2 regions of the Frigoribacterium sp. CFBP 13729 genome follow, and region 2 is predicted to be linked to the other one. Evidence: predicted binding sites of a transcription regulator. Region 2 holds the regulator's gene; the other holds the start of a gene.
What was found. Region 2 encodes LexA, which represses DNA repair genes until DNA is damaged. Its sites were predicted from a motif close to TCGAACANNTGTTCGA; they were not measured.

Region 1 (5,207 bases), on a different contig from region 2:
TGCGCCAGCCGCTCGATCAGCCGCCGCGACGGCGTGGCCCGCTGCCAGAAGTCGGTGATCGACTCGTAGGGCCGGCCCACGACGACGCGAGCGAGCTCGGAGTCGCTGATGCCGTGCACGTCGGAGAGCGACAGGCGGATGCCGAGGTCGCCCGGGCGGCTGGGCGCGATCGGCGTCGCCGGGGCGCGCACCCGCTCGACCCTGTAGACGTCCGTCGACGCGTTGACGTCGAGCGGCAGCACGGGCACGCCCATGCGTCGCGCCTCGGTCAGCAGCAGCCGCTTCGGGTACATCCCGGGGTCGTGCGTCAGCACCCCGGCGAGGAACTCCGCCGGGTAGTGGGTCTTGAGCCAGGCGGTCTGGTAGGTGGGCAGCGCGAACGCGGCGCCGTGCGCCTTGCAGAAGCCGAAGGAGCCGAACCCCTTGAGCACCGCCCAGATCTTGTCGACCTGGGCGTCGGTGAACCGCCTCCTGCCGTCGTCGTCGACGTTCGCGGTCGTGCGCCTGCGGAACTCGACCTCGAGGGCGTCGTCCTGGCCCTTGCCCATGTGCCGGCGGATCTCGTCGGCCTCGGCGAGCGAGACCTCCATCGTGGCCTCGAGGATGCGCAGCACGTGCTCGTGGTAGATCACCACGCCGTAGCTGTCGTCGAGGAACGGCGCGAAGCTCGGGTGCAGGTAGTCGGGCCGCTGGAACCCGTGCTTCGTGTCGAGGAACGGCGCGACCATGTTCCCCTTCATCGGGCCGGGGCGGAACAGCGAGATGTCGGCGATCAGGTCGCTGTAGCGGTCGGGCTGCATCTTGCCGATCAGCTCGCGCTGCCCGGGGCTCTCGATCTGGAACATGCCGAGGGTGTGGGTGGTGCGGATCGCCTCGAAGGTGGGCTCGTCGTCGTGCGGGATCTCGTCGAGCTCGACCCGCCCCTGCCGGTTCACGTAGGGCACGTCGACGGCGAGTCCGCCGGCCAGGGCGGCGCGGGCGCCGTTCACCCGCTCGATCTCGTCGAGCGCGTAGGCCATCGAGCTCTGCATCCGGACGCCGAGCACGTCGAGCTTCAGCAGCCCGGCGTCGTTCATGTCGTGCTTGTCGAACTGGCTCATCGGCAGCCCGATGCCGCTCGGCTGCACCGGGGTCGTGCTGAGCAGGTCGGAGTCGCCGAGGATCACCCCGCACGGGTGCATCGAGATGTGCCGGGGCAGCCGGTCGAGCCGCTCCGTCAGGTCGACGAGCAGGTCGATCTGGCCGTTCTGCCGGGCGAGGTCGGCGATGGCCCGCAGCTCGGGCTTCTCGGCCATGGCGGTGCGGAGGTCGCGGGCGTTCGAGCGCCAGACGTTGTTCGCGACGAGGTCGATCTGGTCGTCGTCGAGCCCGAGGGCCTGGCCGGCGTCGCGCACCGCCCCCCGGCCGCGGTAGGTCGACTGCATCGACATGAGGGTGACCCGGTTGCTGCCGTAGCGGTCGAAGATCGCCCGGTAGATCTCGTGTCGCCTCGCCGACTCGACGTCGATGTCGATGTCGGGCAGCGTCTCGCGCTTGTTGCCGAGGAACCGCTCGAACAGCAGGTCGTGCTCGATCGGGTCGACGTTCGAGATGCGCAGCAGGTAGGTGACCAAGCTGCCGGCACCCGACCCGCGCGCGGCGTTCCGCACCCGCATGTCGCGCATGAGCGCCGAGACGTCGGCCACGGTGAGGAAGTAGCTGGCGAAGCCGAAGCCCGTGATGATCCCCAGCTCGTACCGCATCCGCTCGTCGACGGTGCGGCGCATCGCCTGGTCGGCATGGCCGAAGCGCTCGGTGACGCCCGCCTCGGCCCGGCGGAACAGCACCTGGTCAGGATCGCCGTCGACGCCGATGGCGCTGAGCTCGGGGGTCTTCGGCCGGCGCCAGCGCAGGTCGGCGTCGGGGTGGAGACGACAGCGGTCGGCGAGCCGCTCGGTCTCGGCCAGCATCTCCTCTGCGGCGCGACGAGGGCACGAGGAGGCGTCGGCGACGAGGGCCGCCAGCGCGCGCATCTCGTCGCCCGGCTTCAGCGACGCCTGGGCGTTCGGCTGCGGCGTGAACGCCCCGAGCGGCGCCAGGTGCCCCGCCGAGTCGAGCACGTCGGCCGTGACCGCGCCGTCGGGGTCGAGGTAGCGCACCGCGTTGGTCAGCACGGCGGGCACCCCGACGTGCTCGGCCAGCTCGAGCATGCGCGCCGCGTGCCGCACGCTGCGGTTCTCGCCCGGCTCGGTGAGGTGGCAGACGACCTCGACGGCCACGCCGCCGGGCAGCTCGCGCGCCCAGGCGGCCAGCGACGCCGCCGCGGCCGTGTGCCGCCCCTCGGCGACCAGTCGGCCCACGTCGGAGTCGGGCCCGAGCAGCACCGTCGCGTCCGCGCCCTCGTCGCCGCGGAGGAACGCCCGCAGCCGTGACCGCGGGATCGTCGCGACGCTGTTCGCGCTGCCGCTCACCCGCCTCGTCGCCCGGCCGTGCGCCGCGCTGATCAACCGGCAGAGAGCGGCCCAGCCCGCACCCGGACGGCCCCCGCCCGCCCCGTGCGCGAGCACCACGATGCGGTCGACCGAGGAGGCGCCCGCCCTGCCCCCGGGACCGGCGCCCGCACCGGCAGACGCGCCCCCCGCCTCCTCGGCGCCGCCGCGTGCGCTGCCGCTCTCGTCGGCCGTGTCGTCGACGCAGCCGAGCTCGACGCCCACGATCGGGTCGATGCCCGCCGCCCGGCAGGCGCCGATGTGCCGGATCGCCCCGTAGAGGCCGTCGCGGTCGGTGATCGCCAGCGCGTCCGCGCCGTGGGCGGCAGCGTGCTCGACGAGCTGCGCCGGCGGCGTCGTGCCGTAGTGCGCGCTGAACGACGACGCCACGTGCAGGTGGGTGAAACGCATCGTGCTGCCTCGGTGCTTCTCTCGTCGGACCTCCCGGCCGAGGTCGGTTCGAACGTGTGTTCGACGAGTGTACGTCGCCCCGGCGGGGTGCGACGACCCCGGACCGCGACCGGACCACGACCCGAGCGGCGACCGCACGACGACCCCGGACGGCGACCGCGCCCTGCTGTCATCATCGTCGGATGCCCCACCGACGAGCCGCCGCCCAGGACCCCGCCCGGACCGCCACCCGGTGGACGCGGACGCTGCTGGCCCAGCCGCGCCTCCTCATGGCCGCGAAGGGGGCGCTCGCCGCGGCCCTGGCCTACTGGATCGCGCCCCACGTGCCCGGCGTGGCCGCCGAGTACCCCTACTACGCCCCGCTCGGGGCCGTGCTGGCGCTCTGGCCGACCGTCAAGACGTCGCTCAAGCAGGGGCTGCAGACGATCCTCGGCCTCGTGATCGGGGTGCTGCTCGCGACGACGGTGTTCGCCCTGCAGGAGGGGCAGCCGGGCGTGCTGGCCGTGGCGCTCGTCGTCGGCCTCGGCACCCTCATCGCGGGGATCCGCTGGCTGGGTGCCGGCCGCGACTGGGTGCTGACCGCCGGCCTCTTCGTGCTGCTGCTGGGCGGGGCGAACGCCGAGGACTACTCCACCGGCTACGTCGTGCAGATCGGCGTGGGCGTCGCCGTGGGCGTCGTCGTCAACCTCGTCCTGGTGCCGCCGCTCTACACCGGTCGGGCCGAGCGCCGGCTCCGGCTCGTGCAGGCGTCGCTCGCCGACCGCGCCGACGACGTCGCCACCGTGTTCGAGGCGGACTGGCCGATCGAGGACGACGACTGGGAGCGGCGAGTCGCCGTCCTGCCGAGCACCCTGCGGCACGTCCGCGACGCCGTCCAGTACGCCGACGAGTCACGTCGCCTCAACCCGCGCAGGCTGCTGCGCCGCCGCGACCTCGCCTCGGAGTACGCCGACCTCGTCGTCTTCGAGCGGGTCGGGTTCCACCTGCAGGACCTCGCCGAGGTCTCCGGCATCCTCGGCCGCCGGATCGGCCGCCAGATCGGCATCGTCGACGACCTCGCCCCCGTCGTCGCCCGTGCCGTCCGCAGCGTCGGAGAGGTGATCAGGAGGCGCGGCGGCGACGACCGGGACGCCTTCGTCACCGCCCGCCGCGACGTCGAGGAGCTCTGGCGGGCCATCGACACGCACCGCGAGCTGCCGACGGTCGCCACGAGCGGCGGCGTCTCGGTCGCCGTCTCGCTCGGACGGATCATCGCCGCGCTCGACCCCGACGACTCGACGGCTCCCCGCCCCGAGGACGAGGCGGTCGGCGACCTCGACGGGGACGGCGACGTCGACGCCGACGACGCCGCTGCCGAGGTCGGCGGCACCACGAGCACCGGCCCCGTGGACGACCCCACGGCGCCCCGCGACACCGCGCCGCGCGACAGCGAGCGACGCCAGGAGGCGCAGGGCCCGGCCGCCGACGGCGTGGCAGCCGACGACCAGGCCGCCGACGACCGGCCCGCCGACGGCGAGGCGGAGGACGCTGCCCGCGAACGCTGACGGCGTCCGGGGCCCGGGCGCAGTACGGTGGGGGAGGCATCGTCGCCGAACGCCCTGCCGCGCCCTGCGCCGGTCTCGCGGATGCGCCCACGGCGTGCCGCGACCCCGCCCCGGCCCGGCCCGGCAGCCCGTACCCCTCACACACCGAGCGGCGACCCGTCGCCGCCTTCACGGAAGCCGTACCTGTGACAGACACCACCACCCTCATCATCCTCGGAGCCTCGGGAGACCTGACCGAGCGCCTCCTCCTCCCCGGTCTCGCGAGCCTGCTCAAGAGCGACCGCGGGGTCGACGTGCAGCTGATCGGCACCGGCCGCAGCGAGCGCAGCCCCGAAGAATGGGACGACGTCGTCACGACCGCCTTCAACGGCGACGCGGGCAGCGACCTCGCCAAGAAGACGCTGGCGTCCAGCCAGTACATCCAGGGCGACCCGACCACGGTCGAGCACCTGAAGGCACTCTTCGAGGCGTCCGAGGGCACGCCCGTCATGTACTTCGCGCTGCCCCCGGCCATCAGCACCAAGGTGATCCAGGCGCTCGCCGAGATCGACCTGCCCGACGGCCTCCGCCTCGCGCTCGAGAAGCCCTTCGGCTCCGACGAGGCGAGTGCCCGCGAGCTCAACGCCGAGCTGCTCAAGATCGTGCCGGAGGAGCGCATCCACCGCACCGACCACTTCCTCGGTCGCGCCACGGTGCTCAACATGATCGGCCTGCGCTTCGCCAACCGCCTCTTCGAGCCGGTCTGGAACAGCGAGAACATCGAGAAGGTCGAGATCTTCTACGA
Region 2 (5,207 bases):
GCCCCGACCGAACGCCGCGTCGAGGTCGACGAGGTGCAGCCACTCGGCGCCCTGCGACTTCCAGTCGTCGGCCGCCGCCACGGGGTCGCCGTAGCCCGTCTCGGTGCCGGCCTCGCCCTGCGTCAGGCGGACGGCCTGCCCGCCCGCGACGTCGACGGCGGGGAACAGGGTGAGGCCGGGGGTCGTGCAGAAGTCGCTCATGGTGTCTCTCTCGCGGGCGTGCCGCGTGCTGTCGCCGACGGGGCCGGGATCGCGGTCGGATCAGAGGGGGTTCAGAGTGTCCCGAGCCAGTTCGAGAGCAGCCTGATGCCCGGCTGCCCCGACTTCTCGGGGTGGAACTGCGTGGCCCAGAGCGGACCGTTCTCGACGGCCGCGACGAAGCGCCCGCCGTGGTCGGCCCACGTGACGTGGGGCTCGGGGAACGGGCGGATCACGTCGAGGGTCCAGGCCTGCGCCGCGAACGAGTGCACGAAGTAAAAGCGCTCGTCGCGCACGCCGTCGAAGAGGACGCTGCCCTCGGGAGCGTCGACGAGGTTCCAGCCCATGTGCGGCAGGACCTCGGCCTTCAGCTCGTCGACGACGCCGGGCCACTCGCCGAGGCCGCCGGTCGTCGCTCCGCGCTCGACCCCGCCCTCGAAGAAGACCTGCATGCCGACGCAGATCCCCATCACGGGACGGCCGCCCGCGAGTCGCCGGTCGATCATCTCGCCGCCGCGGACCGACTGCAGCTGGCTCATCACGGCGCCGAAGGCACCGACGCCGGGGACGAAGAGCCCGTCGGCCGCCTGCACCCTGGCGCGGTCGCGCGTGAGCTCGACGTCGGCGCCCGCGAGCTCGAGGGCCTTGACCGCCGAGTGCACGTTGCCGCTGCCGTAGTCGAGGACGGCCACCGTGGGACGGACCGTCACAGGGCGCCCTTCGTGGACGGCACCCCGGTCACCCTGGCGTCGGGCTGCACGGCCTGACGCAGGGCCCGGGCGAACGCCTTGAACTCGGCCTCCGCGATGTGGTGCGGGTCACGACCGCCGAGCACCCGCACGTGCACCGTGATGCCGGCGTGGAACGTGATCGCCTCGAAGACGTGGCGCACCATCGAGCCGGTGAAGTGCCCGCCGATGAGGTGGTACTCGAAGCCCTCGGGCTCGCCGGTGTGCACGAGGTACGGGCGGCCCGACACGTCGACGACGGCCTGGACCAGCGCCTCGTCGAGGGGCACGAGCGCGTCGCCGTAGCGGGAGATGCCGGCCTTGTCGCCCAGCGCCTCCTTGATCGCGCCGCCGAGCACGATGCCGACGTCTTCCACCGTGTGGTGGACGTCGATGTGGGTGTCGCCCGCCGCCGACACGTCGAGGTCGATGAGCGAGTGCTTCGACAGGGCCGTCAGGAGGTGGTCGAAGAACGGCACGGACGTGTCGATCGACGAGCGCCCCGTCCCGTCGAGGTCGAGGGACAGCTGGATGCGCGACTCGCTCGTCTCGCGGGACGAGGAGGCGGTGCGGGCGCGGGGCTGATCGGTCACGAGAAGAGCCTAATGTCGCGCAGCGCGTCGAGGAACGCGGTCGTCTCCGCCTCCGTGCCGGCGCTCACCCGGAGGTGCCCCTCGATCCCGAGGTCGCGGACGATCACGCCCCGGGCCAGGAGGCGGCGGAAGACGTCGGCCGGGTCGTCGACGCCCCCGAAGAGGACGAAGTTCGACCAGGTCGGCCACGGGCTGTAGCCGAGCTCGGTCAGGACACGGACGATGCGGTCGCGCTGGGCCTTGATGTCGTCGACCATCGCGAGCATCTCGTCGGCGTGGGCGAGAGCGGCCACGGCCGCCGCCTGCGTGAGGGAGGAGAGGTGGTAGGGCAGGCGCACGAGACGGAGGGCGTCGACCACGGCGTGGTGCGCGGCCATGTAGCCGACCCGGGCACCGGCGAAGGCGAAGGCCTTGCTCATGGTGCGCGAGACGATCAGGCGCTCCCGCCCCTCGAGCAGCGTCAGCGCCGTAGGCTGACCGGCCGGCATGAACTCGGCGTAGGCCTCGTCGACGAACACCATGCCGTCGGTCACGTCGTAGGCGGCTCGGACCGTCTCGAGGTCGAGCGGGGTCCCCGTGGGGTTGTTCGGGCCACAGAAGAAGACGACGTCGGGTCGGAGACGCTCGATCTCGGCGACCGCCGTCTCGGGCGAGATCGCGAAGCCCTCGTCGCGGGCACCCTCGAGCCAGGTGCTGCCGGTGCCCGCCGCGATGATCGAGTGCATCGAGTACGTGGGCGGGAAGCCGAGGACGGAACGCCCCGGGCCGCCGAACGCCTGGAGGATCTGCTGGATGACCTCGTTCGAGCCGTTGGCCGCCCAGATGTGCTCGCGGCTGAGACCGTGCCCGAGGTAGCCCGCGAGCGAGTCGCGGAGGAGCGAGAACTCGCGGTCGGGGTAGCGGTTCACGTCGACGAGGGCCGCGCCGACGGCCTCGAGGATGTCGGCGGCGACGTCGGCGGGGACGGGGTGGGTGTTCTCGTTGACGTTGAGGGCGACGGGCACCCGCTCTTGGGGAGCGCCGTACGGCGTCAGCCCCTTGAGGTCGTCGCGGATGGGCAGGTCGGCGAGGCTGAAGGACACGAGGCCATGGTAGGCGGCGAGCGGAGCGCCGACCTCACCGTGACCTGTCAGGCCGGGCAGGCCGGATCAGATCAGATCAGATCAGCGGCTGTACTTCTCGGGGACGGCGAGCGTCTGGCCCGCGGCCACCTCGGCGCTCGGCAGGTTGTTCAGGCGGACGAGGTCGCTGACGACGTCGCGCGGGTCTTTGGTGGGAGCGATCTCGCTCGCGACCTGCCACAGCGACTCGCCGCCCTCGACGGTGACCTGCGCGAACGACACGTCGGCAGCCTGGTCGGACGCCACGGCACCCGGGCCGAGCAGGAGGCCCGCGGCGACGATGCCCGCTGCGCCGAGCGCGACCGCCGCGCCCACGACCCGTCGGCCTCGACGCGTGATGCGGAGGCGCGTGCGGGGGACGCTGGGGCCGGTGGCGCCGGTTGTCGTGCCGAGGGTGCTGCTGCTGATGCTGCTCATGAGGTGGTTCCTTTCACCGCGAGAGTTGGTCGTACGAGTTCGTGCCCGGCACTCGGCCGGGAATGCCGGACACGAAGACGTGTACCGAACATATCTTCGATCGAGCCCGACGGCAACCACTTTCTTCGAACACCCGGTGCAGGAATGCGCGACACACTCGAACATGTGTTTCGCCAGGCGGCCGTGATCCGATAGGTTCCAGTCGGTGGGACGAGTACACCAGCGACCACCGACATCGACGGCAGGAGAGACATGACCGACCGGCACAGCGCCACGGCGACCGCCCCGGCGACGCCCCCGCGCAAGGCGCTCACCGCCAAGCAGGAGTCGATCCTCGCCGCCATCCAGGCGAGCATCGCCCAGAGCGGCTACCCGCCGAGCATGCGCGAGATCGGCGACGCCGTCGGCCTCAAGTCGCTGTCGAGCGTGACCCACCAGCTGAACCAGCTCGAGCTCGCCGGCCGCATCCGTCGCGACCCGAACCGCCCCCGCGCCCTCGAGGTGCTGGGCGAACCGGCCCCCGTCGCCACGGTCACGAGCATCCTCTCGACGAGCGACGACGGCGACACCGCCCACGTGCCGATGGTCGGGCGCATCGCGGCCGGCATCCCGATCACGGCCGAGCAGCAGGTCGAGGACGTCATGCCGCTCCCCCGCCAGCTCGTGGGGAAGGGCGAGCTGTTCATGCTCCGCGTCGTCGGCGAGTCCATGATCGACGCCGCCATCTGCGACGGCGACTGGGTGGTCGTCCGACAGCAGCAGGACGCCGAGAACGGCGACATCGTCGCGGCCATGCTCGACGACGAAGCCACCGTCAAGGTGTTCCGACAGCGGGACGGCCACACCTGGCTGCTCCCCCGCAACAGCGCGTTCGAGCCGATCGTGGGCGACCACGCGCAGATCCTCGGCAAGGTCGTGGCGGTGCTCCGCTCGGTCTGACGCCGTCCCGACAACGACGAAGCGCCTCCTGCCCTGACCGGGCGGGAGGCGCTTCGTCGTGCGGGGAGCGGACGGCTCAGGAGGCGGCTGGCTCCCCGGTCTCGACGGCGTCGGCAGCGTCCGTGCGCACGAACGGCGAGAGCGCCGCGACGTCGCTCGGGTAGACGCGGGCGTGGACCCGGGTGCCCTGCTCGTCGTAGTCGGTCGTCAGGACCCGGCCGGAGTCGTGCAGGTGCGAGACCACGTCGCCGCGGTCGTAGGGCACGAGCAGGTCGAGCTCGACCTCGGGCTCGGGCAGCAGCCCGGCGAGCTTGGCGAGGAGCTCGTCGATGCCCTCGCCCGTGCGCGCCGAGACGAAGACGGCCGTCGGCTCGAGCCCCTGCAGCACCAGCCGCTGGTCGTCGTCGACGAGGTCGCTCTTGTTGAAGACCACGACCTCGGGGATGTCCCGGCCGTCGACCTCGCCGATGACCTCGCGCACCGTCGCCAGCTGTGCGGCGGGGTCGGGGTGCGACCCGTCGACGACGTGCACGATGACGTCCGAGCCAGCGACCTCCTCGAGCGTCGAGCGGAACGCCTCGACGAGCTGGTGCGGCAGGTTGCGGACGAAGCCCACCGTGTCGGCGTAGGTGAAGGGACGGCCGTCGGCGGTCGCGCTCTTGCGGACGGTCGCGTCGAGGGTCGCGAACAGGGCGTTCTCGACCAGGACGCCGGCGCTCGTCAGCCGGTTGAGCAGGCTCGACTTGCCGGCGTTGGTGTAGCCGGCGATGGCCACGGAGGGCACCTCGTTGCGGTCGCGGTTGGCGCGCTTGGCGTCACGTGCCGGCTTCATCTCCTTGATCTGGCGTCGCAGGCGGGCCATGCGCGTGTGGATCCGGCGACGGTCGAGCTCGATCTTCGTCTCGCCGGGGCCCCTGCTGCCCATGCCCGCGCCGGCACCGCCGACCTGGCCACCGGCCTGACGCGACATCGAGTCGCCCCAGCCACGGAGGCGAGGGAGCAGGTACTCGAGCTGGGCGAGCTCGACCTGCGCCTTGCCCTCCCTGCTCTTCGCGTGCTGGCTGAAGATGTCGAGGATGACGGCCGTGCGGTCGATCACCTTGACCTTGACCACGTCCTCCAGCGCACGCCGCTGGCTCGGTGCGAGCTCGGTGTCGGCGATGACCGTGTCGGCGCCGAGGGCGGCCACGGTCTGCCGCAGTTCTTCCGCC

Region 1: the regulator LexA is predicted to act here: its motif matches at 2,928-2,943, upstream of IFT77_RS02790 (DNA polymerase III subunit alpha).

The regions. Positions count from the first base shown of each region.
Region 1 is NZ_JACYUR010000001.1:625,553-630,759, reverse strand. Features, by position in the region: gene IFT77_RS02790 (DNA polymerase III subunit alpha) at 1-2,879, opposite strand, end outside; gene IFT77_RS02785 (aromatic acid exporter family protein) at 3,062-4,423, shown strand; partial or broken gene IFT77_RS02780 (glucose-6-phosphate dehydrogenase) at 4,609-5,207, shown strand, end outside.
Region 2 is NZ_JACYUR010000002.1:815,672-820,878, reverse strand. Features, by position in the region: gene priA (bifunctional 1-(5-phosphoribosyl)-5-((5-phosphoribosylamino)methylideneamino)imidazole-4-carboxamide isomerase/phosphoribosylanthranilate isomerase PriA) at 1-201, opposite strand, end outside; gene hisH (imidazole glycerol phosphate synthase subunit HisH) at 273-908, opposite strand; gene hisB (imidazoleglycerol-phosphate dehydratase HisB) at 905-1,519, opposite strand; gene IFT77_RS10240 (histidinol-phosphate transaminase) at 1,516-2,601, opposite strand; gene IFT77_RS10235 (LysM peptidoglycan-binding domain-containing protein) at 2,683-3,057, opposite strand; gene lexA (transcriptional repressor LexA) at 3,310-3,996, shown strand; gene hflX (GTPase HflX) at 4,073-5,207, opposite strand, start outside.